DNA from 4 places in the Salinicoccus sp. ID82-1 genome. Region 2 is predicted to be linked to each of the others. Evidence: riboswitches for the same ligand, from Rfam matches in the RefSeq annotation. Region 2 holds a riboswitch; each other region holds the start of a gene.
The links. A riboswitch is a leader RNA that binds a small molecule or an ion and turns the genes downstream of it on or off. The one in region 2 is predicted to bind S-adenosylmethionine.
Positions count from the first base shown of each region.

Region 1: linked by a shared signal. The riboswitch ahead of J4760_RS02125 (methionine ABC transporter ATP-binding protein) and the one ahead of J4760_RS08855 (methionine ABC transporter ATP-binding protein) in region 2 are both predicted to bind S-adenosylmethionine.
Region 3: linked by a shared signal. The riboswitch ahead of J4760_RS05310 (5-methyltetrahydropteroyltriglutamate--homocysteine S-methyltransferase) and the one ahead of J4760_RS08855 (methionine ABC transporter ATP-binding protein) in region 2 are both predicted to bind S-adenosylmethionine.
Region 4: linked by a shared signal. The riboswitch ahead of metK (methionine adenosyltransferase) and the one ahead of J4760_RS08855 (methionine ABC transporter ATP-binding protein) in region 2 are both predicted to bind S-adenosylmethionine.

Region 1 covers NZ_JAGFLY010000001.1:420,543-428,555, forward strand. Annotated here, with positions in the region: gene J4760_RS02100 (hypothetical protein) at 1-19, shown strand, start outside; gene J4760_RS02105 (ABC transporter ATP-binding protein) at 506-2,242, shown strand; gene J4760_RS02110 (ABC transporter ATP-binding protein) at 2,239-3,990, shown strand; gene J4760_RS02115 (GrpB family protein) at 4,067-5,026, opposite strand; gene J4760_RS02120 (hypothetical protein) at 5,127-5,687, opposite strand; SAM riboswitch class I at 5,898-6,001, shown strand; gene J4760_RS02125 (methionine ABC transporter ATP-binding protein) at 6,062-7,084, shown strand; gene J4760_RS02130 (methionine ABC transporter permease) at 7,068-7,727, shown strand; gene J4760_RS02135 (MetQ/NlpA family ABC transporter substrate-binding protein) at 7,729-8,013, shown strand, end outside.
Region 2 covers NZ_JAGFLY010000003.1:210,760-218,772, reverse strand. Annotated here, with positions in the region: gene J4760_RS08890 (DUF3243 family protein) at 1-232, opposite strand, end outside; gene aroD (type I 3-dehydroquinate dehydratase) at 483-1,226, shown strand; gene J4760_RS08880 (thioredoxin family protein) at 1,270-1,587, opposite strand; gene J4760_RS08875 (Spx/MgsR family RNA polymerase-binding regulatory protein) at 1,729-2,085, shown strand; gene gcvH (glycine cleavage system protein GcvH) at 2,154-2,534, shown strand; gene J4760_RS08865 (toprim domain-containing protein) at 2,596-3,003, shown strand; gene J4760_RS08860 (thioredoxin family protein) at 2,954-3,271, shown strand; SAM riboswitch class I at 3,310-3,410, shown strand; gene J4760_RS08855 (methionine ABC transporter ATP-binding protein) at 3,508-4,527, shown strand; gene J4760_RS08850 (methionine ABC transporter permease) at 4,524-5,219, shown strand; gene J4760_RS08845 (MetQ/NlpA family ABC transporter substrate-binding protein) at 5,259-6,146, shown strand; gene J4760_RS08840 (DUF4870 domain-containing protein) at 6,295-6,630, shown strand; gene sufC (Fe-S cluster assembly ATPase SufC) at 6,843-7,628, shown strand; gene sufD (Fe-S cluster assembly protein SufD) at 7,643-8,013, shown strand, end outside.
Region 3 covers NZ_JAGFLY010000001.1:1,013,686-1,021,698, forward strand. Annotated here, with positions in the region: gene J4760_RS05285 (HD domain-containing protein) at 1-56, opposite strand, end outside; gene J4760_RS05290 (putative glycoside hydrolase) at 160-1,365, opposite strand; gene J4760_RS05295 (polysaccharide deacetylase family protein) at 1,362-2,234, opposite strand; gene J4760_RS05300 (YkyA family protein) at 2,255-2,893, opposite strand; gene J4760_RS05305 (YceI family protein) at 3,065-3,595, opposite strand; SAM riboswitch class I at 3,773-3,870, shown strand; gene J4760_RS05310 (5-methyltetrahydropteroyltriglutamate--homocysteine S-methyltransferase) at 3,952-5,058, shown strand; gene J4760_RS05315 (S9 family peptidase) at 5,091-6,803, opposite strand; gene J4760_RS05320 (sporulation protein Cse60) at 6,916-7,065, shown strand; gene J4760_RS05325 (DUF6320 domain-containing protein) at 7,109-7,768, opposite strand; gene J4760_RS05330 (alcohol acetyltransferase) at 7,755-8,013, opposite strand, start outside.
Region 4 covers NZ_JAGFLY010000001.1:956,158-964,170, forward strand. Annotated here, with positions in the region: gene J4760_RS04945 (NAD-dependent succinate-semialdehyde dehydrogenase) at 1-500, opposite strand, end outside; gene J4760_RS04950 (nuclease-related domain-containing protein) at 580-1,488, opposite strand; gene J4760_RS04955 (hypothetical protein) at 1,805-1,999, shown strand; gene metK (methionine adenosyltransferase) at 2,044-3,237, opposite strand; SAM riboswitch class I at 3,328-3,433, opposite strand; gene pckA (phosphoenolpyruvate carboxykinase (ATP)) at 3,584-5,164, shown strand; gene J4760_RS04970 (NUDIX domain-containing protein) at 5,212-5,670, opposite strand; gene yidD (membrane protein insertion efficiency factor YidD) at 5,746-5,985, shown strand; gene menE (o-succinylbenzoate--CoA ligase) at 5,994-7,391, opposite strand; gene menB (1,4-dihydroxy-2-naphthoyl-CoA synthase) at 7,442-8,013, opposite strand, start outside.

The sequences.
Region 1 (8,013 bases), on a different contig from region 2:
CTACACCTCGGATTGGTAAGGAAAATTACACCAAAATATTACAACTCTATTACAACCCTGTTAGTTTTGTAAAATGTGTTGAAAACCGAAATAATGTACGTTATGATTTATATATCTTATAAATTACATAACAAGGAGGTCAATTTTATGATTACTGCAACTTACTTCTTCGAAAAACAACTTCATATTATTGCCTCCTTCGATAGATTCTAACCCACTCCGGTTCTAATCTAGATATCATATATATTATTTCTTATCTGTTAGGGGAGGCGCAAGCCTCCCTATTTTTATGCCTGATATCAGTGTGCACATTAATAGTGCGCACTTTTTTTGTTGTAATTTATAAGAATATTCCGAACTATAGGGGTGATGATATGCCGAATTCAAAATGCAAAAGACAGCTTGATGCAATGACAACAACGAATATTTCAACAAAGACTACCAGAGGATGCTCTCGACTGTAATTGTGGATTGAGTGCCCTGGTAAGAACAGGGTGGTGTTATCATGTTCGAGTTTCTATGGAAACTGAGATGGTATTTTAAAGAAAACAAATGGAAGTATACAACAATCATCGGTGTGCTCCTGATAGCGAATGTACTGGAAGTGATTCCGGCACAGCTGATTGGGCGGACAATCGACTTCATCGGCAACGGTGAGATGACGGAGCGGCTCATGTGGCAGCTTGTCATCATCTTTCTTGCCGTGACTGTATTGACGTACACAGCGACCTATATATGGTCCTATCTGCTGTTTGACGGAGCGAAGAAGATCGAGGGCATCATCAGGATGAAACTGATGCGCAAATTTCTGCTTCTGTCTCCGAGCTTCTATGAACGCAATAAGACGGGCGATCTGATGGCGAAGGCGACGAATGATCTGCGCAGTGTCAATATGGCGACCGGCATAGGACTCTTGACACTGGTCGATGCGACATCATTCATGCTGACAATCATTCTGGTCATGGGCTTCACAATTTCATGGCAGCTGACGCTTTTTGCGCTCCTGCCTCTGCCGATTCTGGCCATTGTCGAGCAGCGTCTCGGCAAGAAGATCAATGAGGCCCATAAGGAAAGCCAGGAGGCGTTCAGTGTGATGAATGACTCGGTACTGGAAATTGTCGAAGGGGTCAGGCTGACCCGAAGCTATGTTCAGGAAAAAGCGGAGAACAACCGCTTTAAGGGTATGACGGACGACTATCTGCAGAAGTTCATGAAAGTCGAACGTCTGGATGCGCTGTTCAGACCGCTGACCGTCATTGTAACCACATTCAGCTTCATGGTCGCTTTCGGCTATGGGGCAGTGCTTGCCAATCGCGGCATCATTTCGGTCGGCGATATCGTCGCTTTCAACGTGTACCTGAACATGCTGGTCTGGCCGATGTTCGCGGTCGGCATGCTGTTCAATGTGATGCAGCGTGGAAATGCATCACTGACCCGCATCGATGAAGTGCTTGATACGGAAGACGACGTGAAGCACCAGGGTGACATGATGATGACGAATGCGGGCATGGACTTTGACAAGCTGTCATTCCAGTATCCGCTCAGCACACGAACGAACTTGCAGGATATTACGTTCGAACTCAAGAGCGGTGAGACACTCGGCATTGTCGGCAGGACCGGCAGCGGGAAGTCGACGCTAGTCAAACAGCTTCTGAAATTCTATCCGGAAGGGGAGGGGGGACTGGTCATAGATGGTAAGAGAATTGCCGAGCTCGATAAGAAGGCACTGCGCGAAAAAATCGGTTATGTTTCTCAGGAGAACATCCTCTTCTCCAGAACTGTCAGAGAAAACATTCTCTTCGGCAATCCGGAGGCGACTGAGGCTGAACTTGGGGCAGCCATTGCACTCAGTGCACTTGATACAGATCTGAAACGTATGCCACAAGGCCTTGATACGATGGTCGGTGAAAAGGGCATCGCCCTGAGTGGCGGACAGAAGCAGCGCATCTCCATTGCGAGAAGCCTGATCCGTGACCCCGATATTCTGATACTGGACGATGCACTCAGTGCGGTTGATGCGAAGACCGAGAAGCGGATCATCGATGGCATCAGACGAAATCGTACCAGCAAGACGACCATCATCGTTACGCATAGACTATCTGCCGTACAGCACGCAGATCTGATTGCGGTACTGGACGATGGGCAGGTTGTAGAAATGGGAACGCACGAAACGCTGTCAGCAACCGGTGGCTGGTACAGCCAGCAGAATGACTACTACCGGACTGGAGGTGAAACAATATGAAAGAACTTAAGAGACTGATCAATTATGCGCTATATTTCAAGGGATGGTTCGCCCTCGGTATCATTCTGATGATACTGATGGTCGGCTTTGAACTGCTCGGACCGGTGATCGCCATGATCATTCTGGATCGTCATATCCAGGGAGGTGAAGGGCAGATCGAGATGCTGCCGATCTATCAGCTGCTGGCGGTATTTCTAGGGACCAATCTTCTGTACGCCATATTTAGCTACTTCCAGGAGGTTGTCCTTCAGAATTCGGGAGCACTGGTGGTTCAAAAAATCAGAAATGATGTATTTCAGCATGTACAAAAGTTGCCGATCCGCTATTTCGACGATCTCCCAGCGGGCAAGGTGGTGGCAAGGATTACAAACGATACGGAATCCATTCTGCATATGTTCTCAATTGTTCTTCCGATGTTTCTTGTCAGCACTCTGACCATCGGGGCGATTACAGTCGTTACGCTTTTCATCAACATCTGGACCGGATTGGTCATGCTGCTGTTTGTACCGATCATCATTATCTGGATGGTGCTCTATAGGAAGTATTCGAATGACTTCAACCATACCAGAAGAGAGCGTAACAGTGATATTAATGCGATGATCAACGAATCGATCAGCGGCATGCCGATCATCCAGGTTTTCAATCGGGAAGAGCAGATTACACGGGAGTTTGAAGCTTTGAATAATGACTATCTTAAGAGTACAGGCAGCCTGATCAAGCTTGAAAGTGCCACAGGCCAGAATCTGATGGGGACATTGAGATCGCTGCTGTTTGCAGTGATGGTCTATATTTTCGCATCGAGCTTTTTGGATGCATCAACAGCATTGTCCGTCGGGACGATGTATATACTTGTGGACTATGTGACACGTTTTTTCAACCCGCTGTTCAATATCATCGGGGAACTGGACATCTATGAGCAGGCCCGTGTCGCTGCAGTGAAAGTATTCGAACTGCTTGATGCAGAAATCGAAGTGGAGCAGGAAGAAAACCTGGGCAGCTTCACCGGTCATATTGCCTTCAAGGAGGTCAGCTTCTCCTACGATGACAAACATACAGTGCTCAAAGACATCAGTATAGATGTGTCGCCGGGAGAAACCGTAGCGCTTGTCGGTCATACCGGTTCCGGCAAGAGCTCGATCATCAACCTGCTGATGCGTTTCTATGACCCGGTCAAAGGAAAGATTCTATTCGATGGCAAGGATACACGCAAATTCAGCAAACAGTCCTTGAGACAGCACATGTCAATTGTACTTCAGGATCCCTTCATCTACAGTGGATCCCTGTTGTTCAATCTGCGGATGAACAACGAAGAGATTTCTGAAGAAGAAGCAAGGCAGGCACTCCTCAGTGTCGGTGGTGGGGAAATGCTGTCACGCATGAACAACGATATGCACACCGAACTGACCGAACGCGGTTCGACACTGTCGCTCGGTGAGCGTCAGCTCATTTCATTTGCACGCGCTATGGTATTCAACCCGAAAGTGCTCGTACTTGATGAAGCCACAAGCAACATCGACTCCGAAACCGAGCAGATGATCCAGCATGCCATGAAGGTCGTCAGTGCAAATCGCACAACCTTCATTATTGCCCACCGGCTGTCGACCATCCAGCACGCAGATCAGATTCTGCTGCTTGATAGCGGCCGCATTGTTGAGAAGGGCAACCACGAGGAACTCATTGCCTCAGGCAAGGAGTACGCCAAGATGTACACCATGCAGCTCGGCCAGCCGAAAGCGATGAATGCATAGATATGTTAAAGAAACCATCTGCTGATCAAGGCAGATGGTTTCTTATTTTTATAACAATTGGTAGATAGGAAATTATTCATGACTTAAATAGTTCAGGAATAGAAACCGGCTCTAGGAAAGTTCTAAGTTCACCATCCACTTTTCCGAAGTCAACAGACTGTATCCAGTTATATTTAAAATACATACCGTCATCTTTGTCTTCTCCAGTAACTTTATGCGCCCAGAAGTCCTCAGTATTCGAAGGGGCATACAACAGAAAATCATGACGTTCAACCATCTTTTTGATGAAAGGTTTGTAGTAGGTTACACACCCTAATTTCCGTACGAGTTTCGTATTCAACAAACCTGTTTCTTCATGTATTTCACGGTTAAGAGCCATTATCAGGTCTTCTTTTTCTTCTACGCCGCCTCCAGGAATACGTAAGGTGGAGACTTTGTCAGAATCAAAAGACAGTGTTAGCAACTCATGAATTCCATCATCTTTTTCACGTATGATAAATCCTATGACAGAAACCTTCTTATTTTGACTCGCCCAGTTGATCGCACTTTCTGCCAGCTCGTTTACTAGTGAAGACTTCATTTTCTGGTACTCTTCAACATTAAAAACCTGTTGCACGCTGAGCTCCTTTTTAAGGCGTTTGTACTTTGCTGCTTCTTGTGGATTTTCAACCAGATAATCTCTAAAAGCCAAATGTCTACTAACTTCGCTTTTGCCTGATTGGTAAATATGTACGTGGTGTGTTCTGCTGCTATTTATATGCTTAACAAAAAATCGTCTGCCAGCTATTCCGTTCTCTCCTTTTACAGTATACCCAAGCTTAGTCATCATAGTATTATATGAATCTACGTGTTGAACATTTTGAACTTCTACCAGAATATCGATTATAGGTTTGGCGACCATTTCCGGGATTGCAGTACTTCCAATGTGGTGTATGTCCAATAGCTCTTCAGCAAAAACTGCCTGTATCTTCTTAGCTTCTCTGTTAAAGTCATCTTCCCAGCTTTTTCTGTAAGAAACCAACTCCAGCTTTCGCATAAATTCACCCTGTCTTTTTTATGTTAGGTTCTGTATCCATTAGTTATATTTTTGCCATCTATTTTCGTTCTAATTCAAGCCTCTTTAGATATTGCTCATATTACTCGGTTTTACCATGATCAACCGCAAAGCTGAAAACGAGCTTCAAAACATATAAGGCGAGCAGTCCATTCAGAATAAAATGTGTGTCAGAGAGCAGCGTCAGTATGCCGAGTCCCAGTAGGGCAGATGCCATTCCAGCAGTACGCTGTAGGTCTCTTTTTTCAATTCTGGTAATAATCCATGCGACAGATATGGTGAAAATCCAGATGATTGCACATAATGAAAAATTGCCGAAGATCCAGCCGAGTATCAGTGGCTGGACGTGGATGGTCAGAAATACCAACCTGGCTTCAGGACTTCCCTGATAGTATTCATTCGTACCTTTTGTAACATTGGCCACCACACCCCCGGTGATATCGAGTGTCAGTATGACCAGTAGTATCATCTTCCACACTGCGAGCTCTGACCATTCATCAAATGTGTGAAAAAGCAGTATTGAGGAAAGAAGAATGCAGCTCGCCAGCACAATGGCCAACTCCGCCTTTGTTGTCCTTCTGCCAAAAAGTTCATGGAGAAGTTTGGGGACGGGCAATGTCTTTTTGGATATTTTCTTGTTCATCCTGAACACGTTCCTTCATGCATCAAAAGTGAAGCTGACTGCTGCGTCTATTATTCTGCAGATGTACTGTTTCGATGAAAGTGTTCCAATCATATCTATTATATACCGATAGAGTAGAAACAGTTGGTTATCAAGTTTCGTAAATCCAAACTATCTGAATGTTGACATTTCTCCTGGTGTCATGTAGAGTTATCATCATTCAACTGAATACTGTTATCCAGAGAAGTGGAGGGAATAGGCCCTTTGAAGCTTCAGCAGCAGGCTCACCCGGGTACTGTGCTAAATCCTACAAGCGGAGGCTTGGCAGATAATTGTAGAAACCATTTGCCATTTCGGCAGATGGTTTTTTTATTTTACATAGAGGATGTGATCGGATGGCAATTGTACTTGAAGATGTATCAAAGACGTACGAAGTGAATGGCAGGAAAGTGGAGGCTCTGAAAAAGCTGTCCTTATCGATATGTGACGGGGAGATATTCGGCATCATCGGTTTCAGTGGTGCAGGGAAGAGTACGCTGCTCAGGCTGATCAACCTTCTGGAGCATCCGAGTTCCGGCAGGGTCAGTGTCAATGGGACGGAACTCAATTCGCTCTCAGGGCAGGATCTAAGAAATAAAAGGCAGAAGATCGGCATGATCTTCCAGCAGTTCAACCTGATCGAGTCGAAGACTGTCTATCAAAACATCGAGTTTGTTCTGAAGGCAAGCAGATACGACAAGAAGAAGGTCAAAGGTCGTATAGAAGAGCTGCTTGCGCTTGTGGGCTTGAGCGACAAGGCGGACAGCTACCCTGGCAATCTGAGTGGCGGACAGAAGCAGCGGGTCGGCATCGCCAGGGCTTTGGCGAACCATCCGGAAGTACTGCTCTGCGATGAAGCGACCAGTGCACTGGATCCGGATACGACGAAGACGATATTGAAGCTGCTCAAGAGGATCAACAAGGAGCTTGGCATCACCATCGTTCTGATTACACATGAAATGGAAGTCATCAAGGAGATTGCTGACAGGGTCGGGGTCATGACGGCGGGAGAGATTGTGGAGAGTGATGATGTCTACAGCATTTTCAGCCATCCAAAGCACGCAGTGACGAAAGGGTTCGTCCAGGACATCTACGATTTCATTATTCCGGCACACATTGAAATCAATGAGCGATCCGAGGTCATCACCATCAAGTTTCTGAATGAGAATGCAGAGGCGAACTATGTCAATCAGCTCTATCGTCATTTCGACTGTGACATCAGCATACTGAACGGGCGGATCGAATACATCCATGATATGCCGCTCGGCTTCCTGATGCTGCATGTCAAAGGTGATCCTGAAGAAATCACAAGGCTCAAAATATTCATCGACGAATCCAATGGCATAGAAAGGGCTGAAATCCATGCAGAGACTGTCTGAAATTGCACCGCTGCTATACCGTGCACTGCTTGAAACCACGCTAATGGTATCGGTCTCCATATTCTTTGCGGTACTTGTCGGACTGCCGCTCGGCATACTGCTGTATGTTACAGCAAACCCGCTGCTGTTCAGAATAAAGCCGTTGAACCAGGTTCTAGGCGCCATCACCAACGTCATCCGTTCGTTTCCTTTCATCATACTCATCGTGGCCATCATGCCGGTGGCAACATGGCTGACAAACAGCTCGCACGGTCCTGTATTTGCCAGCGTGGCACTGTCCATCGCAGCAATACCGCTCTTTGCCAGACTAGCTGAGACGAGTTTCAATGGCGTCAGCAAAGGGGTCATCGAAGCGAGCATCGCAGGCGGGGCTTCCCTGCCGCTAATCATTACGGATGTACTCATACCTGAAGCGCGCCGTGGTCTCACCCAGGGCATCACGCTGACAATCATCTCCATCATCGCTTTCAGTGCGACTGCAGGTGTCGTCGGGGGTGGCGGCATCGGCGATCTGGCCATCCGCTATGGATACTACCGCTATGACACAGTGACAATGGTTGCCACTGTCGTCGTCCTGATCATCATCGTACAGCTTGTACAGCTGATCGGAGATTTTTTGACCAGAAGACAGGAGGGGAACTGATATGCGAGGAATATTGATATTTCTAGCTTCGACTCTGGCAGTCATCATCGGCTCCAGTGCATTGCTGTATGAAGGAGAAGGGGAAGTCATCACAATCGGTGCTTCCACTGGACCTTACAGTGACATGGTGAATTTTGCCCTGAAGCCGGCACTTGAGGACCAGGGCTATACGGTTGAAATCGTCGAGTACACCGACTACATACAGCCGAATAATGCGCTGCATAATGGGGATCTCGATGCCAATCTATACCAGAACAAGTCCTTCATGTCCGATTTCAATGAAGAA
Region 2 (8,013 bases):
TCAGTACCTGCTCCTCGCGGTTGCGTGGTTCTTCATGACCTGCAAGGTAGTCAGCAACTCTTTTCGCTGCTTTGGACAGCTGGTCTTCGTCCATGCCCAGTTTTTCACCTTTGGAGACCTGATCGCCGAGATAATTGATGAACTTGTTGTAGCTCTCAAGAATCTGATCTTTGTCTTCCTGATCCATGTTCTGTGCTTTTTGTTCTGGATTATTCATTTCTTCGTTAGCCATTCTTAATTCCTCCTATAATTTTCTAATGTCGTAATAATACGCACCGTATTCCAATTTGGGAGTGTAGTGTCATGAGCTTCCGGTAGAAATGGGAGTGTCCGGATTATTAATGCTCTAATCATATGATAGCCTTTTCCTGGCACACTTAAACAATTTTATATCCAGTAACGGAAGTTTGATATTATATTTGAATTTTCTCGATACTTTCTATATTGTATATAAATAAATAGCGATGATGAGAGGGATATGTATGAATGTTAAAGGTGTGGATATCGGAAGTGGGCAGCCGAAGGTGGTGGTTTCTTTCTCGAATCATTCGAAGGAGACGGTGGATGAGGAGATACAGGGTGTGCTGGACAATCCATCGGCAGTCGATGTTATTGAAATCAGAAGTGATGCATTTGATGCGCTGAGTCATGAAGCGCACCTCGCGCTCGTCAATCATATTATCGAGTCATTGAAGGACTACCCGATTCTCTATACTTACCGGACCCAGAGTGAAGGCGGCAAGGGTCAGAAGACGGCGGTCGAGTATGAATCGCTGCTCAATTCGGTGCTCGATGAGTGTGACATCCAGCTGATTGATGTTGAATTCTTCATGTACGAAGACATTGTTGATGCACTTATCGAGAAAGCGAAGCGAAAAGGAGTGCTGGTCGTGCTGAGCCAGCATGATTTCAGGGATACGCCGGACTTTGATGAAATAATGGCAACATACAAGGATATGAATGAACGCGGCGGTGATATTCTGAAGCTCGCCTACAACCCTGCGGATGGCCGCGATGTCCTCAGCATTCTGACTGCGGTACATGATGCGCGCCAGCAGCTGAAGTGCCAGGTGGTCGGCATCAGCATGGGAGAGCTTGGCAAGATTACACGTGTAGCAGGCGGCGTTTTCGGCTCCTGCCTGACTTATGGCTATATTTCACACAAGGCAGCACCCGGGCAGTTCCATGTACAGGATCTGAAAAACAACTTGAAGATATTTGAATAGAAAATAAAAACGTCCTGCTCGACGAGCTGGACGTTTGTCGTATCTAGAGGGTGTTCTGGAGGAAATCCTTGACCGATTCCGGTGATTTGGCATCTGCAGAGTGCAGATGGCCGAGCTTCTCGCCATTCTGGAAGATGAGCAGGCTTGGAATGCCCATGACGTCATTTTCATCTGCCGCTTCAGGCAGCTCGTCACGATTGAGCTCGTACCAGTCGATCTGGTTGTACTCTTCGAGGATCGGGTCGATGAACATGTTCATGCGTGTGCAGTCCGGGCACCAGTCTGCAAAGAATTTGATGATGATCTTATCATCGCCCTGTATTTTCTCTTTATAGTCATCATACTGTCTGATCGCTTCCATCATAAGTACTCCTTTATCAATTTATTTAGCTTCATTCTATCACCTTTCATTCGGAATATGGAAGATACATGCTTATTTGGCTTGCAATGGCGAACAGCTTTTACGTATATTAAAAGTAAGAAACCTTCTGGAGGATGACGAATGATTACATTTTATGAATACCCGAAATGCACTACATGCCGCAAAGGAAAGAAATTTCTTCAGGACAGTGGCGTCGAGTTCGACAGCGTCGACATGGTGAAAAGTCCACCGAGTGCCGAGGTGCTTCGTGAGCTCTTGGAAACTTCCGGCACGGATATAGACATGCTTTTCAATAAAAGGGGTAGAAAGTATAAGGACCTAGATCTGAATGATCGTCTCGATGACATGTCCCGGGATGAAAAACTTGCACTGCTTTCCTCGGACGGCATGCTGATCAAGCGTCCACTGCTATACGATGGTACAAGCGTGCTGCTCGGCTTCAAAGAGGCGGAATACAGGCAGCTCGTGAGCAGCTAGATTAGCCTTGCCTTCACAGTGGGACTTATGAGATTATATGAGTGTAGTAGAAAAAGGAGGTTATTGTCGTGGCAACACCTAAAGAATACAAGTATTCAGAAGATCATGAATGGGTCAAAGTTGAAGATGGCAAGGCAACAATCGGTATTACGGAATTCGCTCAATCCGAGCTCGGTGATATTGTTTTTGTAGAACTGCCTGCTGAAGGTGATGAACTCACTACCGGCGAATCTTTCGGCAGCGTTGAATCCGTCAAGACGGTCTCTGAACTCTACGCACCTGTCAGTGGTACTGTAGTTGAAATCAATGAAGGACTGGAAGACAGCCCGGAGCTTGTCAATGAATCTCCATATGAAGGCGCATGGATGGTTGTTGTTGAACTGTCCGACGAATCCCAACTTGATAAATTGATGAATGCCGATGCCTATGATGAAATGGTGGACGCATAAAGTGTAAACTCTGGACCCGGTCTGGAGTTTTTTTAAAAATATCATACCAAGGGTGATGACTATGTATTTTTCCGATAAAGTGCTTATTGTCGAAGGAAAGACGGATAAACGGCGTATCGAAGAAGTCCTGATTGAACCTGTACAGATCATATGCACCCATGGTACAATGGGTATCGCAAAATTGGATGATATTCTCGACCAGCTGAATGGTTCTGAAATCTATATTCTGTCCGACGCAGATAAAGAAGGCAGAAACATACGGAAATGGTTTAAAAAACACTTGAGTGAAAGCACCCATATATATATCGACCCGAAGTTCGGTGAGGTGGGCCGCTGCCCGCGGGACTATCTCGCCAATGTCCTCATGAGACATGATTTCTATGTAGATACGAGCCTGATCATGAAAGGTAAGTTCAGTAATGATGAAAGAATCCAGAGTACAAGATATTACCAGCCGTATTCAGTCTGAAGAGACGCTGATCATATTCGGCTATGCGCCGATATGTGCCAACTGTCACATTGCCGAGCGGATGCTCGACGTGGTGGCGGAATTGAGAAACTTCTCATATGCATCAATCGATCTGAACTACCAGAAGGACTTTATTGAAACATATGAGATCAGATCCACGCCGGCACTGCTGCTGTTCAAAAATGGCGAACTCACAAAGGAAATATATGCATTCCAGTCGGTTCCCTATCTGACTGAAGTAATGGATGAATTCCTTGTTGACGAATAGGAATACAGATGGTACTATTAATAACAATCTAATAAAAACTCTTATCAAGAGTGGTGGAGGGAAGTGCCCTATGAAACCACGGCAACCGTCATTACGACAAGGTGCCAATTCACATGATCGATTTGATCGAAGATGAGAGGCTGATGGTCGAAACCAATGCCTACTCAACTTTTGAGTAGGCTTTTTCTATAGGCGGACAGCCTGTACTGTCCAATATACAAGTCAGGATGAGACATATGATCGACATTCGTAATGCAACTAAAATTTTCAAAACTAAAAACAATGATATACAGGCAGTGGATGATGTGACACTCCACATCCGCCAGGGTGAGATTTTTGGTGTCATCGGCTACTCGGGTGCTGGTAAATCCACGCTGATCCGGATGCTGAATGGCCTGGAGCAGCCCTCCTCAGGCGAAGTGGTGATTGGAGAGGATGTCATCAGTACGATGAACCGGGCGAAGCTCAGGAAAAAGCGCCAGAAAGTATCGATGATCTTCCAGCACTTCAATCTTCTCTGGTCGAGAACTGTTGCGGAGAATATCAGTTTCCCGCTCGAAATCGCCGGTGTGCCGAAGAAGGATCAGAAGCGGCGTGTCGCGGAACTGATCGAGCTGGTCGGCCTGACGGGACGCGAGGACAACTACCCGAGCCAGCTTTCAGGCGGACAGAAGCAGCGTGTCGGCATCGCAAGGGCACTGTCGAATGAACCCGAAGTGCTCCTGTGTGACGAGGCGACGAGTGCACTGGATCCCGAGACGACGGATGAAGTGCTCGATCTGCTCGTCAGGATACGCGATGAGATGGACCTGACCATCGTGCTGATCACGCACGAAATGCATGTCATCCGCAAGATCTGTGATCGTGCAGCGGTAATGGAAGGCGGACGGGTCGTCGAAACCGGTCCCGTTCTCAAACTTTTCCAGAATCCGGAGCATGGTGTGACGAAGCGGTTCGTCAAAGATGACATCAATGACGAGGAGACGGCGCTCTCTTTCGAGGAGGTCAGGGAAATGTTCCCGACTTCGAAAATACTGAAGCTCGGCTTTGTCGGCTCCCAGTCGAAGGCACCGATCGTCTCCCAGGTCATCAAGAAGTATAATCTTGATCTCAACATTCTTTCAGGCAATATCAAGCGGACCAACAATGAATCATACGGCCACCTTTATGTGGCGATCGACATCAATGAAACGGACCTTGGGAACCTGGAAAGAGAGCTTGCCGAGCACGATGTAACAGTGGAGGTAGAAGGATGATGATTGGATTTATCAATGCGTTTGCTGAAATGTTCTCCTTTGAGAATGTGCGGTGGGACGATGTTTTAACAGCAACATATGAAACACTCTACATGACTGTCATTTCGACTGTATTCACTTTCATTTTCGGACTGGTGCTCGGAATCATCCTGTTCCTCTCCTCGAAAAGTGAACATGCAGCCAGCAGTCCGGTATACGGCTTTACGGCATTTCTCGTCAATCTGTTCAGAGCCATTCCTTTCATCATTCTGATCATCCTGCTCATCCCATTCACCAAAGTGGTCATGGGCACGATCATGGGATCCCAGGGTGCGCTGCCCGCTCTCATCATCGGTGCATCGCCATTCTATGCACGCCTGGTTGAAATTGGACTCAAAGAGATCGACAAGGGTGTCATAGAAGCAGCGGAATCGATGGGTGCAGGCACATGGACGATCATCCGCAAGGTGCTGCTGCCGGAATCACTGCCGGCCCTCATATCAGGTATAACGGTCACTGCCATCATGCTCGTCGGATCCACTGCGATAGCAGGTGTCATCGGCGCAGGAGGGCTTGGCAATCTGGCCTACATGGTCGGTTTCACGAGAAACCAGAGTGATGTCACTCTGGTCGCAACAGTAGTAATTCTGGTTATTGTCTTCATCATACAGATCATAGGTGATCTGACTGCCAAAGCGGTCGATAAGCGGTAATCAATAAAATAAATACAATAGGGAAAGAGGTAGAAGTACATGAAGAAATACTTTTTGCTGATGGTCATCTCAATTTTTGCAGCTGTTCTGGCTGCGTGCGGCAACGGCGGCTCGGAAGAAGCAGCGACAACCGAGGATAGTGAAGAAAGCGCCGAAACATCCGAAACGGCAGAAAACGAAGAAGCTGAAGAGGCGGGCGGAACAATCTCCATCGCAGCTTCACCAGCACCCCATGCTGAAATTCTTGAGGAAGCAGCAACGATTCTCGAAGAAGAGGGCATCGAGCTCGACATAGCGATCGTCAACGACTATACGACACCGAACCGTCTGCTCGCGGATGAGGAAGTGGATGCGAACTATTTCCAGCACACACCATATCTTGAAACAGAGAAGGAATCCCACGGCTATGACATTACGAGCGCCGGCAACGTCCATATCGAGCCGATGGCTGTGTATTCACAGGATTATGAATCCCTCGAGGATCTGCCGGATGGTTCGACGATTCTTGTATCCAACAACCCGGCTGAAGAAGGACGCTTCCTGTCATTCTTCGTCGATGCAGGCCTGATTGAAATCGAAGAAGGCATCGAAATCCAGAATGCAACTTTCGACGATATCACTGAAAATCCGAAGAACTTCGAATTCAACAATCAGACAGCACCGGAACTGCTCGTTTCAATGTATGAAAACAATGAAGCGCCGGCAGTCATCATCAACTCCAACTTCGCGCTTGATGGCGGACTGAACCCGGTTGAGGATTCCATTGTCGTTGAAGATGGCGAATCTCCTTATGCCAACCTGGTCGCAGTGCGCACTGGCGATGAGGATCGTGAAGATATCCAGAGACTCGTTGAAGTGCTTCAAGGCGATGAAATCAAGCAGTTCATCGAAGACAACTACGAAGGTGCAGTCATTCCTGTACAATAGCAGATGAACCTCCGGCCCGATGGCCGGAGGTTTTTCAATTGAAAAAAAGAGGGCCGGATTATCAATTGGAGTACTTATCACTATTACTTTTTCCATTTTGGGGGTATATTTATAATGTATGATCATGAATCCCGGAGGGGGAAGGAAAATGTATGGACAGAATACCCAGCTTTTCGACAAAGCGCTTGTCATGGTATCGTTTATCGTCTCCGCGTTTACAGCAGTTGTAGGACCATTGCTCATCTGGGTGCTGAAGAAGGATGATGATCCGGTAACAGCAGAAGCATTGAGGAACGTGGCGAATTTTGGGATTTCCTATACCATCTACATGTTCATCGCCTGGCTGTCATCCTTTATTCTCATCGGTCTCATCATCGGTCCGATCATCACCGTGCTGTTCTATGTGTTTCTGATTGTCGGTGCCATCAGAGCAAATGATGGCATTATGTACAAACCACCATTCACTCTCGATATCATCAAATAATCATTTTCATTTACCCCATGACCATTATCAGTCGTGGGGTTTATTTTGTCGTTTTGAGGCGTACCGGAGGAGTGTAAAGGTTTAAAGTGCAGCGCATTTACGTTATAATGTAATAGTAAATCAAATCCCATGCCAGACTTTGACTATTATTTAGAATTATTATAAACTGGTATGGAGAATAACATATAAATTATCTGTTGGAGGGTTAATAAATGGCTTCTGTTCTAGAAATCAAAGGTCTACATGTCGAAATAGACGGCAAAGAAATACTGAAAGGTGTCGATCTCACAATCAAGCAGGGAGAAATCCACGCTGTAATGGGACCGAATGGTACGGGTAAATCGACGCTTGCCCAGGCGATCATGGGACATCCGAGATATGACGTGACTCAAGGTGAAGTACTTCTTGATGGTGAAAACGTACTTGAGATGGAAGTGGATGAGCGTGCACAGGCAGGTCTCTTCCTCGGTATGCAGTATCCATCCGAAATTTCCGGTGTAACGAATTCCGACTTTCTCCGTTCTGCAATCAATGCACAGCGTGAAGAGGGCGATGAAATCAACCTGATGCAGTTCATCAAAAAGCTCGATAAGAACATGAACTATCTGGAAATGGACCTCGATATGTCAACACGCTACCTGAATGAAGGATTCTCCGGTGGTGAGAAGAAGCGTAACGAAATCCTGCAGCTCATGATGCTCGAACCGAAATTCGGCATCCTGGATGAAATCGACTCCGGTCTTGACATCGATGCGCTCAAAGTCGTATCAAAAGGCATCAATGAACTCCGTGGCGAAGAGTTCGGCGCGCTGATCATCACGCACTACCAGCGTCTTCTGAACTACGTTGCACCTGACTTTGTACACGTAATGATGCAGGGCCGTGTTGTGAAATCCGGCGGCCAGGAACTTTCCCAGCGTCTTGAAGCTGAAGGGTATGACTGGATCAAGGAAGAACTTGGCATTGACGACGAAACTATCGCTGCAGATGTAGAATAGACAGGAGGATGACCATGGCTACTGAAGTTAATGAATTTGTTATTAACGCTGATGAAGTCATCTCCCGTGCAGAATCACGTGGAGAATCTGAACTTCTCATCAGCCAGAAGAAAGAAGCATTGGCAACTATTGAAAACCTTGAAATGCCCAAACCAGATAAAACAAAAATAAATAAATGGGATTTCTTCACTGTTTCCGAGCCTGTAACAGACAGTGCAGTCTATGGTTCTCTTGAAGAACTGCCGGAAGCGGTAAGAAACCTGCTCGACATTGAACACACGAAGAATATATACGTGCAGCACAACAATACGCCAGCGTACCTGCAGGTCTCCGATGAACTGCTCGATCAGGGTGTAGTGATCGAAAACATCATCGAAGCAAGTGC
Region 3 (8,013 bases), on a different contig from region 2:
GCATGAAAATCATGCACCCATTTTTTCGCGTCCTCAATAATATGGCTGTGGTCCATCTGCTCTGCTCCTTTTACGGTTGTTATTGCCTTGTTAAAATCATTATCAAATAAAATGAAGACCATGTCGAGGGACATGATCTCCATTATGTGTTTGTTACTATTATTGCGCTCCATCATCGGCATAATCCACGCCTCGCGTATATCTGTTCGAGGCATCCCACAGCAGGAACTCCTGTACGCCATTATCGTAAAGGGCCTGCACCTGTGCTTCGATTTCTTCGACACCATACTGCTTATAGTTTCCAGCGCCCAGATATGAAGCAGTGAAGTCCTGGAGCCAAGGCCGGGATACAGGAGCATCTTCAAGCTGTCCAAGTACTTCATTTTCTACCCTCATGTATTCCGAAATGGTTTCATACGGTTCAAGGTCGGGTTTCGGAATTTCGAAATAGCCGTTTCCCCAATGGCTCGGATAGATCATGGATGAGATGACATCGACATTGCTCGCTATCTTGGAGAAGTTCTGGCCGATGCCGGGCGCTTCCGGCAAGGTGGCTGCATAGCCGAAGATGTCGACGGACACATCCACATCGTATGGCTCGAGCGCTTGTCGCGCATATGCTACAAAATCAGTCACAGCAGCAACGCGCTTGTCGACTGCATTCATATCCGCATTCTCATATTCGCCCATCGTGTACTCGAGTGTATCTGCGCGGTGTTCAAACCCTTCGGGGAAGCGGACATAGTCGAACTGGATTTCCTTGAATCCCAGTTTTGCAGCCTGCTTCGCCACCTCCACGTTATAGTCCCATACTTCTTTTGAGAAAGGATTGACGAAGCTTTCTCCACGACCATTCTTCCACACATTGCCGTTCTGATCCGTGAAGGAGAGCTCGGGTCTTGCTTCGGCCAGCTGTGAATCCTTGAAGACGACGACACGAGCAATTGGATATATTTCTTCCTGCTCCATATGTGTCATCAGCTTTTCGGGATCCACATAATCATAGGAAAGCGACTGGATCGTCTCGTTGTCGGAATCAAGATCCATCATCATGTAGCCTTCGTCCTCTTTGACATCGATGACCATCGCATTCAGCGCTGTATTTGAAATGAGACCGGTCAGATCATCCATTCTTGCGCCACCCGCGGAATATCCAGATACATAGATGCCCTTGACCCCCGACTCCGGATAGGCGATATCGACGCCGCTGTCATACTTGAACTGCTCTGGAAATTCCTCCGGTACACTCAGCAGAGGACCTTCATGCAGATCCAGCACCGAAGTTTCCGCCGCACTTGCTTCCGATGCAATAAATAGTGTTGAAAATAGAAGTGCTATTGCTGAACCAATCATACGTCCGCTCATTCGGCTGCCGCCTCTCTTTCCGGAGATGAAATTTTGTCCGGATCTACGATGGTATACCCTTTGCCTCTCAGACCTTCGACAATATCGGCAGAGGCATCCCGTGTCCAGGCACGATCATGCATGAGCAGATTGGCACCGGCGTTGAGATATTCCGAGTTGACCATGATGTCCGCCAGAGCATCCGCTTCCTGATAGGCTGCCTCCCAATCGTAACCGTACGTCCAGTTCATCAGTACCATCCCCTGTTCACTGGCAATCCGGCTTGATGTTTCGGTATTCTGTCCGAAAGGGGCACGGAAAAAGCGGGGCCGCTCACCTGTAATCTCTTCAACCAGATCATTTGTCTCCACTATCTCCGCGCGCTGTGCTTCTGGTGAAAGATCCGGCAGGCTGGCATGCGTCTGTGTATGGTTGCCGATTTCAAAACCCATTTCATGGATCGTGTTGAGAGCATCCCTGCCCGCTTCCGATTCAAGATACATTCCATTGACAAAGAATATGGCCGGCGCGTCATGCTGTGCAAGTATTTCAGCAATCCGGACAGCATGACCATCCGGTGCGTCATCATATGTCAGCAGGGCGACCTGCGGCTCTGCACTGCTGCCTTCGATCGGCTGTATTGCATATGTATTTTCGTTGACACTATACTCATATGCTGCTTGTTCAACCGGTTTTGGCAATTCCACTGTTTCAGCTTCTTCCGTCACTTCTTCCACAGTTGATTCTTCAGTTGATTCCGGCTGCTCTTCGTTTGCCGCCTGGTGTGAGGATGCGTCGGCGTTCGATTCATCTTCAGGACTATCGTTCTGACAGCCGGCAAATAGTATACTGCCGCAGCACATCAATAGAAGTACTCTTTTCTTCATCATGTCCATCTCCTTTGGTAACATCATTCATCGGCTGCTGCGTCGAGCTGTGAGGAAAGGTCACCCTGCATATTCTGCAAGGCAGCAATCTCCGTATCCAGTTCGACAAGCAGTGACTGCGTCTTTTCGCGACTGTCATTGATGGACTCTATCCCTGTCTTGAAATTTTCATATGTAGTGTCATCCTGCCCCAGGGATTCGAAATAATCCCTCTGCTGTTCAAGGTCTTCTCCATACTTCGCTGCAAACGCATCAATGGATTCGTTCAAGGATTGGATGGTATTTTCAACCTCATCGACGGTTTCTTCAGAAACGCTCTGTACATCAATTTCTGCAAACTTTTCCTTCTGCTCGGTAAGTTCACTGCTGATGCCATCGAGATTCTCCAATGCCTGCTTTCTTTCATCGATATTAGTAAAGACAGCAGCAGACCCGTCAGAAAAAGAACTCAAATCTTCATCTTCCGATATACCCGTTTGAAATGCATTCTGGAGCTGGCTCTCCAGTTCCATCACCTGCTGCAGTTCCGAAACAGCAGATGCCTGTTTTTCTTCCGATCCATCAAGTGCCTGCTGGATGCTTTCGATATCATTGCTGCATGCTGACAGCAGCATGATCGACACAGCTGCACCTGATAGAAGTTTTCTTTTCTTCATTCCCATGTGCCATCTCCTTTATTGAGGGACTTCTCGCGAGTATAACAGTTCTGAATTTTATTGTAAATTGAGGAAATGACTTCTGACAATTGCTTTTGTCCCCAGTTTATACATCAAAAAAACCACGGAGAGTGAAAAATCACTTCCCGTGGCCAGTTGAACCGGATACTGCCTATTCTATTTGCTCTGCTCGGAGAACTGAAGTTCGAGCATCGCCTTGACGTCCTTGCTGACAAGTACACCGCCAGTTTCAAGCTGCTGGTTCCATGTCAGGCCGAAGTCTTCACGATTGATTGTAAACTCAGTTTCAAAGCCATGCACTTCCTGCCCCCAAGGATTTGTGCCCTTGCCATTGTACTGCAGGTCGATGCTCATCTCCTTGGTGATGCCATTGATTGTTGCATTGCCCTCGACGGTCACTGTATCCCCATTTTTCGTAACATTGCTTGATTTGAAGATGATTTTGGGATTCTTCTCAACGTTGAAGAAATCTTCTGATTTCAAGTGCGCATCACGATCTGCATTTTTTGTGCTGATGCTCTCTACGTCTATTTCTGCATACACTTCAGCATTCTCGAATGTTTCCAGCTTGTCTGTGTCCACTTCAAATATAAATGATTCGAAGTACCCTTTCACTTTTGAAACCATCATATGTTTAACTTGAAAGCCGACTTCGGAGTGCGCTGGATCTGATACGAATTTTGTCATTGTAATCCCTCCAGAAAATATTATCTCTAATTAAAGACAATTCAATATTACAATACACACTTACTTTTAGCAAGTTATTTATACTTTATTTATAAAAATGGTTATAGTCAATCTTACTGCTTCACTTGACAGAAAATTCTTTATCCTTTAGAGTACTCACTAATATAATAATTACAACTCTTATCCAGAGAGGTGGAGGGACTGGCCCGATGAAACCTCAGCAACGTACATGAAGTGTCGTGCTAAATCCAGAGAGCCATGCTCGCAGATGAGATAAACGGGTGTTCATCCCCAATTTATCTTAACCGGATAAGTTGGGGATTTATTATATTAAAATTTGAAAATGAGGGATTAAAATGACAAAAACTACAGTGCAGGCACCATTCAAAGCGGATCATGTGGGCAGTCTTCTGCGGCCTGACAGCATCCACCAGGCGAGAAAGGACTACGCCCAGGATAAGATATCTTATGCAGAACTGAGGGAGATTGAAACAGAAGAGATCAAGCGTGTTGTCGACAAGCAGATCGAGGTGGGACTCAAAGCAGTTACAGATGGAGAGTTCAGACGCCGCTTCTGGCACACTGATTTCCTGGAGCACCTGGATGGTGTGGAAGGCTACATACCGGACCACGGCTACCAGTTCGACGGCATTGAAACGGAAAGATACAACATCCGAGTAACCGGCAAAGTATCTTTCAACCCTGACCATCCCCACGTGGCCGACTTCAAGGAATTCAAGGAGATCGTCGGTGATCGTGCAGTAGCCAAACAGACCATTCCGAGCCCGAACCAGCTGTTCAATGCGGGTGTTAGAAACCTCGATATCTATCCTGACGTCGAGGAATATGCGGATGATGTCATCAAAGCCTATCAGGATGCCATACAGGCCTTCTACGATGCCGGCTGCCGATATCTCCAGCTGGATGATGTGTATATCGCCGGCCTCAGTGCCCCTGAAGTTCCGTTCAATGACAGCGGCTACGACAGGGAGACGCTGATCGACCTCGCATTGAGAGTCGCCAATGGTGCACTTGAGAAGAAGCCGGATGACCTTGTAGTGACGACTCACTTGTGCCGTGGAAACTACAGATCCAAGTGGGCATTTGAAGGCAGCTATGCCAAAATTGCTCCTGTGCTGTTCGCCAAAGAGCAGGTGGACGGTTTCTTCCTCGAGTATGATGATGACCGTTCCGGAGATTTTGAACCATTGGCGCATATCCCTGAGAATGGCCCCCAGGTTGTTCTCGGCCTGTTCACTTCCAAGCATGGTGAACTGGAAAATGCTGATGTTATCAAGGAACGTGTCGAGGAAGCCAGACAATACGTATCAAAAGACCAGATCTGCCTGAGCCCTCAATGTGGATTTGCCTCCACACACCATGGTAATGAGCTCACAGAGGAAGCACAGTGGGCAAAATTGAAGTATATCGTTTCTCTTTCCGACGAGCTGTTGAGTGAATAAAAATAGGAAGCACCTTTCGGTGCTTCCTATTTTTACGCTTTTGTGTGGTACGCAGCAAGAAATTCAGTAATCTTTCGGTTCATATCCTGAAGGTTTTCCCGATGCATGAAAGTATGACCTTCATTGCCATAGGCTGTAAAAGTTACATCCTGCCCGCTTTCTGTCATGGCGTCCGCCATCTGCACGGATTCAGTATATGGCACACGTGAATCATGATGACTATGGAATATCATCAGAGGGGCAGTGATTGCCCTGCTTCTGGAAAGCGGAGAGATATCATCCAGAAACGCACCATGCGCCTCTATGGAACCATACTCGGCTGCTCTCAGGCTGCGTCTCCATGGGGGCGTATGCCGAAAGAATGTCCTTAAATGCGATATGCCGACAATATCCACTGCAGCAGTCCACAGATCCGGATGATGCGTGACCAGCAGCAGTGTCATCAGACCACCGTAGCTTCTGCCCATTACACTGATATTCCAATCATCTGCATACCCTGCTTCAATCAGATGCTGTCTCAATTCCACGATATCCTGCATCGCAGCAAGCCGCTTCTCCTTATCATCCGCTTCAAGATAGGCGCGTCCGTATCCCATACTGCCGCGTATATTCGGTACAGCCACAGAGAGACCCGCCCTGTTCAGGCGATGGTAGAGTGCATTGAATTCCGGTCTGGCCTGTGATTCCGGTCCGCCGTGGATATGGATGACAGCCCCTCCAGCCGAGCTTGCTTCGTAGATGAAATATGGAATCTCCAATCCATCGAACGACGGATAGCCTGCCATGCGCCACGCTACTTTTTCAGCTTTCCCATTATCGGCAATCACTTCAGAATTCTTCCGGGTGAGGTGATAACGGTGGATCAGGTGGGGCTGATCCACGGAGGAATAGATCAAAAAGACATTATCACCCTCCCCAACAGCCATTGAATGGACTACACCTTCCTTTTCAAAAGGCAGTTCGGCCACTTCCCATGTTGCGAGATCCAAGGTGTACAGCGAAGAGCAGCCATTTTCATTGCATGACAGCAACGCTCTGCGATTGTCTTCAAACAATTTGAAATGCTCGATATCCCAATGGAAGCTGGTCCGTTTCTCATATGTACCATTCTCGAGATCGACTTCGTATATATTTTTAAAACCGTCGGCCAGGTCACTGAGGCATAGGCATGTATTCCGGACAAACTTGAAATTTGCATACCTCGCCTGTGGAAATTGGAGTGTCTTCACTTTCCCCGTCTCCGCGTCAAAAATTATCAACGTCTGATCGACATTATTCACATCCGTCGACATCAGGAACCGTCCACGTGACAGTTCATGGATGAAATGGACGGGAGCGTCGAAAGTGCGAATAATATCAACAGCACCCGCTTCATCGATTGTGCATAATTCGAAAGCCGAGGATTCATGATGGTTGCGGATGACTGTATACGTATGCTTCTCTTTATCGTACATGCCAAAATAATGAAAATAATCCGGCTGATCGGTCAACATCGTCAGGTCTTTGCCATCGAATGCATGATACTGGTTTCTTTCATTGCCATGATAGTCGATTGCAACTGTAATATGCCCCCCCTCAATCCAGAAGTTCTTTACATTCTGATCAGATCCGGTGAGCCTTTGCTTCTGTCCGCCATCAATATTCATTTTCCATAACTGCTGCGTGCCACTCTCACTGCTGATGAAATAAAGGCTTTGTTCTTCGCTATGATATTTGAGATTCATATATTTGATGTAGTCCTTCAATTCGTATCTCCCCCTTAGCCACTACTTTACCATTTCCGACGCATTATTACGTGACTTTTCAGTCAATTTAAGGAGATAATATGATTAAACGATAATGAGGGGATGAAGCTTAATGAAGGTGAAGACCATAAGTGCCATGACGGAGAAAGGCCTTGATAAGAAAGTGAACGAATTTCTATATGAGAACCATCAGATAGAAATCATCGATATCAAGTTCTCATATGGCAGCACACTTGCTGTGCTGATCATCTATAAGCAATAATAAAAGAGCCCTCCACTTCGATTGAAGTAGAGGGCTCTCGCCTTTATATATGAAGTCTTCTGCTCAACTGGGTCCATAGGGTCTGATGGGCAAACACACCAAAAAACACAATCAGCATGAAGGCATACAGACTGGCGACTGCACTCGGCCAGATAACTGTAGCATGACCCGAGAAATACAGTGCGGCCGGCAGAAAGCTCAGTGCAATCATCAGGATGGAACTGATATACCCCTTCCACTTAAGACGCTTCGTCAGGATTGAGAGTGTCACCATCACGAGACCGGCAACGATGAGGAAAGGGACTGCATAGTTGATCGACCACCTGAGGAAGCCCGACTGTGAATCGATAAGCAGGAGCAGCAGCGTCAGACTCGCAACCTGGCCGACAATCTTGCTGCCAAGATGGGATTTCGACAGAATCGTATGATTCAATGAAATCACTGCATAGGCAACAGAACCCATGACATAGAATACCCATAGAAAATGCGGCATGATGATCAGATTGATGAATATGCATGCCAGTATGATGGAAAGACCTGCAAATACCGCAATTCTCGGTGCCTTTCTTTTGCCCAATGACTGCCTGTCATAAGCCGGATATGTTCTATTCTCCATCTTGGAATCGATGGATGCCAACTGCTGGCTGCATAGCGGACATATATTATGCTTCGTATTGATAGTGCACTGTTCACAATGGTTCATTGCTGTTCCCCCACTCATTGGAATTGATCTCTATTTCAAGGCCGGTCAACCGTTTCAATTCTATGAAAAAATCCCTTACAATATCCGTTTCCGCTATCGACAGTGTAAACGTAATTGTCATGCGGCCATTAATCGTTCCGGCCGCACAGCTGATTGGACTTCTGCTTGTTGGATACAGGGCAATATCCATGCGTTCAACGTACGCTTCCATGGACTTCGGTAATTTTACGTTCCCCATGTTCGAT
Region 4 (8,013 bases), on a different contig from region 2:
ATTGCTGACAGCGGCGTTTCACTTGCCGGCTTTACCAGGAATGTACAGCCGGCTGCCACTGCAGGTGCCGCCTTCCTTGCCATCATGGCCACCGGGAAGTTCCACGGTGTAATGGCAGCAACAACACCGATCGGCTGCTTCGTCACAACGAGCCGCACATCATCTTCGTGCTGGGGAATTGTACGTCCGTACACTCTTTTGCCTTCTTCGGCATAGTAGTCGATATAACTGCACGCATACTCCACTTCTCCTGCGGCTTCCTTGATCGGCTTACCATTTTCCTTCGTAATCAGTTCGGCAATCTCATCCTTGTTCTCCCGGATGAGCGCTGCCCATCTGACCATCAGTGCACTGCGGTCATATGCGTTCTTCTTTTTATACTGCTTGAACATTTCATGTGCCTTGTCGATCTTCTTCTCGATATCCTCTTTGCTATCCTTTCTGATCCGATCAACCTCTTCACCGGTTGCAGGATTCAGTACCACGATTTCTTCAGACATCATGACGCCTCCTTTGAATGGATAAAAAGCCCTATAAAAAAATTATAGGGCTTTTCTTTCATTAAAACAAAGAATTGGCTTATGGATTCAATTGGAAGATTGCTTCTGCAATCTCGTCGAGATCCTTGACCGTATACTGGAAACGGCCATGGAAAACATACTTCATGAAGAAGTTTTCAAGCTCCTCTTCACCGACGAGCACTTTGATAGATGGATCAGTGGAATAGTTCGAGATCGAATAGTTGCCATTATCCTGCGGATTGAAATAGATGATCGGAACAACGTCATACTGCAGCTTGAAAATGTTCTTCAGCTTTTCTGCAGAAATTTTGGTTTCTTCGATTGTATCATTATAATAGTTGACCGAGACGTTCTTTTCATCGTCTTTCTCGAAGATCAGGGTCTGTTCCTTGGACTTGTCCAGGTCGAGCAGATCAAAGAAGGACTCGACGTATGGTAGCGCCTCGAAATTGCTTTCGCTCACACCGTGAAGAATATGCCCTTTCCAGTACTTGGAATCGATCAGATAGAGGCCTGTACGTGTGAGTACCAGGTGGTCGATCTTTCTTGTATTCGTATAGTTTCTGGATGGCAGATAGACGTTCGACAGAATGTACATGTCCGTCTCCCTGATCTTTTCATTACGAACGAGGCGGTCCTTCAGCTGGATCAGGGACAGATCCGTAAGATATTCCCCCTTGTCCACTGTAAACTGGCGAAGGCTTGAAAGCTTGTTGTTGAGCAGTGTTGTTTCATCATGATATTTTTCATTCAGCGTGGATACTTCCTTTTTATGCTCCAGCCGCTGCGTTTCATTATCCGATTCATACTTTTCAACCAGATTTTCCTTTTCTTTTGCATAGTCCTTCTGAAGCGCATCGACTTTATTTCTATGCTTTAAATAATAGACCAGGAAAGCAATGGCAATAATGAGCAGCAGTGCAGCCAGTGCAATAAAAATCGGGTCTGTAAAGATTTCCGTATTCATGCCTTGTTTCAAATCCTTCCATATTAGAATAGCTGTTTTGCTTGAAGCTTTGTTCATTATATCAAAATAATATACATTTACGGTCAAAAACAAATAATTTGATGGAAATGTCCCCAAGCTTTTTCATTATTTTTTGTAAGCGCTATTTGGTACCACTTCCATTATTGTGATTTTTTTTGGTCTTAATTAAAATTTATAGGTTTCAGCATGTTTTATTATTTTTCGTATGGGTAATAAGTTATTAACTTGCTAGATAGATAGAGAGATAGCGAGTGTCATCAATTAACCTATAGTTAAAAAACTAGGAGGAATAATCATGGAACTCAAAAAGTATCTAATGGCAGGCGGCTTTGCTTCAGTGCTCGTACTCGGTGCATGTGGCGGAGGCGGTAGTGAAGAATCCACTGAAGAAGCAACTACAGAAGAAGGCACTATGGAAGAAGAGACAATGGAAGAGGAAACTACTGAAGAAATGACAATGGAAGAAGAGACATCTGAAGAGTCAGAGTAATTCTTATCCAATATAAAGTCCCGGACAAATGTCCGGGACTTTTTTTAGTTTACTTTGAGACTTGAGAGCGCCTCTTTCAATCGGGCTGCCTTATCCAGTCTTTCCCAGGGGAAATCATGGTCTTCTCTGCCGAAGTGGCCGTAGCTTGCAGTATTCTTATAGATTGGACGGCGCAGATCAAGCATCTCTATGATGCCGTCCGGAGATAGATTGAATGTTCTACGGATGACATTGACAATATCCGATTCCTTATAGTCTGAAGTACCGAAAGTATCCACGGATATGGACACAGGTTCACTGACTCCGATTGCATATGCAAGCTGTATTTCGCATGTGGAAGCAATTTCGGCTGCCACTATGTTTTTGGCAATATAACGTGCGGCATATGCTGCAGAACGGTCGACCTTGGTCGGGTCCTTGCCGCTGAAAGCACCACCGCCATGGCGGGCATAACCACCGTAGGTATCTACAATTATTTTCCTGCCGGTCAATCCTGCATCTCCTTGAGGTCCACCGATGACAAAACGCCCTGTCGGGTTGATGATATAGCGTGTATTTTCATCAAGAAGTTCTGCCGGCACCACTTCCTGGATGACGTGGGTGATCAGGTCCTCCTGGAGCGTCTTCGTTTCGACTTCTTCATGGTGCTGTGATGAAATGACGATGGTATCCACTCTTTTGACTGCATTATTTTCGTCATACTCAACAGTGACCTGCGTCTTCCCGTCCGGTCTCAAGTAGTCGATGATTCCATCTTTTCTGACCTGTGTCAGACGTCTTGATAATTTATGGGCCAATGAGATCGGCAGTGGCATCAGTTCCTCCGTTTCGTCGCAGGCGAAACCGAACATGAGCCCCTGGTCGCCGGCACCAGTTGAAACGGCTTCCGTCTCCCTTGTTTCGACAGCATTATTCACGCCTTGCGCAATATCCGAAGACTGTTCATCTATACCCGTCAATACGGACATCGTCTTGTAATCATAGCCGTATTTGGCACGGGTATATCCGATCTCCTTGACAGTCTCCCTCACTATTTTGGGGATATCGACGTAAGTATTTGTACTTATCTCTCCAACGATCATTGCCATACCAGTGTTGACAACTGTCTCACAGGCAACTCTTGCGTGCTGGTCCCCTTTTAGTATTTCATCCAGAATGGCGTCTGAAATCTGATCTGCAATCTTATCCGGATGTCCTTCCGTTACGGATTCGGAAGTGAAAAGTCTGCGTTCTGCCATTGAATATTTCTCCTTTATGATTATTAGCTATCTCCTGCTACCAAAAAATAAAGCCTTTTCTCAATAATACGAGAAAAGGCTTCGCTCTTCCCCTTATCGATCAGAATAACTTCTGCATCCTTTAGCACCTTTCTTTATAGAAAAGAGGTTGCTGGGCTTCGTCGGGTATGTTCCCTCCACCGGCTCTTGATAAGAGATAACTTCCCTATAATATACTATATGATTGCATTCAAATCAAGGCGATATTATTTTGTAAATATTATGTTACGACATTTATCAATGTGTTATACTAATTCGTGAAAGTATCATTTACTTTGCTAAATACATAAAAATGGGGGCAAAAATTATGACAAACCACTCAGAACTCATACAGAATCTGGTATCCAAAGAATCATCGCATTTCCAACTTTCTGTGTCTCAACTCGTCGAAAAATCCTTGAAAAGAAAAGAAGGCAAACTGACGGAAACAGGTGCTTTGCGTGCCGAGACAGGCAAGTACACCGGTCGCAGCCCCAAAGACCGTTTCATTGTCAAAGATGCAGTATCCGAGAACAAAGTGGACTGGGGAGAAGTCAATCAGCCGATTTCACAGGAAGTTTTCGATAACCTGTTCGAGAAGGTCATCGATCACCTTGGATCAAAGGAAGAAATCTTTGTTTTCAATGGCTATGCGGGTGCGGATGAGAAGACGCGTCTCAATCTCAGTGTAGTGAATGAGTTCAGCTGGCACAATATGTTTGCACGTACGATGTTCATCCGACCTGAAACGAAGGAAGAGGCGCTTGATATCGAATCACAGTTCACTATCGTATCTGCGCCGACTTTCAAAGCGGACCCATCGACTGACGGGACGGGATCGGAAGCTTTCATCATCGTTTCACTCGAGAAAGGCATCATACTGATCGGTGGTACCGAATATGCTGGTGAAATGAAGAAATCCATCTTCTCCATCATGAACTATCTCCTCCCCGAACAGGGTGTCATGAGCATGCACTGCTCCGCCAATGTTGGAGAAAACAAGGACGTCGCCCTTTTCTTCGGACTTTCCGGCACAGGCAAGACGACGCTTTCCGCCGATTCCCAAAGGGAACTCATAGGTGATGACGAGCACGGCTGGAATGAAGACGGGGTCTTCAATATCGAAGGCGGATGCTATGCAAAAACGATCAACCTTTCCCCCGAAAAGGAACCCGAAATCTTCAAAGCCATCAAATTCGGTTCTGTACTTGAAAATGTCGTCATGGATGAAGCAGGCGTACCGGACTATGATGATGGGTCGCTGACTGAGAATACACGTGCAGCCTACCCGATCGACCATATAGACAACGCACGCATACCATCCGTAGCCGGACACCCGACAACAATCATCTTCCTGACTGCAGATGCATTCGGTGTGCTCCCGCCGATTTCGAAGCTGACCAAAGAACAGGCGATGTACCACTTCCTGAGCGGATTCACATCGAAGCTTGCCGGTACGGAACGCGGAATCACGTCACCACAGCCTGTATTTTCAACATGCTTCGGCTCCCCTTTCCTACCACTGCATGCAACGACCTATGCAAACATGCTCGGCGATCTGATTGATGAGCATGGCGTGGATGTATATCTGGTCAACACCGGCTGGAGCGGTGGAGAATATGGTGTCGGCAAACGCATGGACCTTAAATATACACGTTCCATGGTAAGAAGAGCCATCAGTGGAGAACTCGCCCTCAATGCATTTGAAGAGGATTCCGTGTTCGGACTGAGCATTCCGGCTTTCGTTACCGGTGTCCCAAAGGAAATTCTGAACCCTCGCAATACATGGGTTTCCGAAGAAGCATATGACGAAAAAGCCCATAAATTGAAAGAATCATTCATAGAAAACTTCAAGAAGTTCGGAGCTGAATCCGAAGGCATTGCTGAAACAGGCGGCTTCAAACTCTAGATGAATAAAAATAATGCGCCGGATATCCTATTTGATATCCGGCGCATTTATTTGAAAAATTCGTCATTCCTGCTCATCTGATACAAGTAGTCGATGCAGGCATCATCCAGCAGGAAGCTTCTCCTGTCTTCCGGAATCTCCTCGATTGTCCTGTAGATGACCGGTCCGTGTGTTTCGCTGTATTCGCATATGAAGAATATATCCTTCACTTCAGCAAAGAATACAGCCTTAACAAATGGTTTTGCGTCATGCACAGTATACGCACCGATGTATTTGACTGCATCAAGGCTCGCGCCCGTCTCTTCGAACACTTCCCTGTGCAGCGCTTCCTCGGGACTTTCTCCTGCTTCGATCTTGCCGCCCGGGAACTCTATTCCGCGGGTTCTATGATCGGTCAGCAGATATTTTCCATCCATTCTGCAGATGCAGAGTATGTGACCAGGTGGTGCATCAGAGCCGAGTTCCAACGTGACCTTCCTGCCTTTATGGTCTTTGAATCGAAGCATGCTATCATCTCCAAATTTGCTTAAATCCAGTGTACCCTATATCATAATAGTATTAAATGCTGGAGCGGTGATTATATGAAAACAATCCTTCTATGGCTGATGCGCTTCTATCAGAAAGCGATCTCCCCCATGTTTCCACCGAGCTGCCGGTTCAATCCGACATGCTCCAACTACGGTATAGAAGCTGTACAGGAACATGGTGCCTTCAAGGGCGGCTATCTGGCAGCCAGGCGCATTCTTAAATGCCACCCATTCCATCCCGGCGGGTACGATCCTGTGCCTCTCAATCCGGACAATTATGAAAAGAAGCAGTGATCACCGAATCACTGTTTCTTTTTTGCATCGTAGACTTTCTGATTCTGTGCTCTTGAAACTTTACCGGTCGAGGTCATCACGATGCGCGGCATCCGGTGGATCTCTTTCGGCAGTTTATATCGTGCAAGAAGCCCGTTCAGATGACCCATGATGTCATCGTCTTCTATTGCCATTCCTGTCCTCTCTTCTATCAGCAGGATGGGCACTTCGCCCCACTTGGCGTCCTTCCTTTTAACAACCGCCGCATTCGAAATTGCCGGAATCATATTGACCGCATCCTCAATCTCTTTCGGATACACATTCTCGCCACCACTGATGATCAGATCCCTGCGCCGGTCCAGTATGTAAAGGTAGCCGTCCGCATCGATATATCCCATATCGCCTGTTCTGAAGTAGCCGTCCGACACCTCAATCTCTGCATTCAGATAGCCTTGTGTGATCGGTGCACCGCGTACAAGCAGTTCACCGTCATTGCTGTCATCGATCCTTATCTCGATGTTGTCGAGCGGCCGCCCGACCGTACCTTCCAAAATCTTCGGATCATCATGGGCAATGGAGACGATCTGCGAGCACGTTTCAGTCATGCCGAATGAATTGTATACCGGCAGCCCTGCATCAAGGGCAGCCCTCAGAACTTCCCTGGTCACTCCGGCACCTCCAAGCAGTACACCTTGCAGCTCATGAGCCGGCATCGGCCGGCCGAGCAGCCGATCGAGCATGACCGGCACCATGCTGGTGTGTGTCACCTTGTATTTTTCAACTGCATCCCACACTGAATCTTCGTGAAATTTCTCCACCAGTACCATCGTACATCCACGGATCACTGATCTCAAAAGTACCGAAAAGCCGGATATATGATAAATCGGATTGACGTTCATCCAGACGCTGCCCTCTGAATACCCGAAACGGTCTTCGCATCCGAGAGCGGAAGCATGATGATTGCCGAACGTCTGGGGAACGGCTTTCGCCCTGCCGGTCGTACCTGATGTAAACATGATCGATAGTATACTGTCACCTGAGACGACTGCGGGCTGACAAGGGACCGGGTCCCTATCCCATAGAGCTTCCACTCCGTAGACAGCATATCCTTCCAATTCAAGCGGTTCTGTCGCCACTACAGTGTCCACTCCGATATCATCGAGCTGCCGGGCGATTTCATGTTCCGTCAGCCGCGTATTGATCAGCACGATCTCGATGCCCGCCATTATGGCAGCATGGATGACATGCACTGCATCCATAGTATTTCCGATGAAAAGACCGACACGCTCCCTGTTCAAAGATGCCATATGCTCTTTGAGCTTCAAAGATTCATTATATAGTTGTGAAAAAGTCACCGTTTCACCATCAAAAATGATGGCCGGCTTATCCGGCACACGCTGTGCCTGGATCTGCAGCCAATTATACATAGTCTACTCCACCTTTAAAAAAGCCCATCTTCCGATGGGCTGATTAATGCTTATGGGAATCTCGGGAACTGGCCGAAATCAGGCTTTCTTTTTTCCTTGAATGCTTCTCTGCCCTCTTTAGCTTCGTCTGTCGTGTAATAGAGCAGTGTTGCATCTCCTGCCATCTGCTGAAGTCCTGCAAGGCCATCCGTATCAGCATTCATGCCCGCCTTCAGCATCCGCAGTGCAGTTGGAGAATGTGCCATCATCTCCTCGCACCATTTGACTGTTTCGTCTTCAAGCTCTTCGAGTGGAACAACAGTGTTGACGAGACCCATATCGAGCGCTTCTTCTGCATTGTACTGTCTGCACAAGTACCAGATTTCACGCGCCTTCTTATGTCCGACGATGCGTGCCAGGTAGCCCGCACCATAGCCGGCATCGAAAGAACCGACTTTAGGACCGGTCTGGCCGAAGCGTGCATTGTCTGCTGCAATTGTCAGGTCGCACACGACATGCAGAACATGTCCACCACCGATGGCATAGCCGGACACCATTGCCACAACGGGTTTAGGAATGACACGGATCAGCCTCTGCAGATCAAGTACGTTCAAACGCGGGATATTGTCCTCTCCGACGTAGC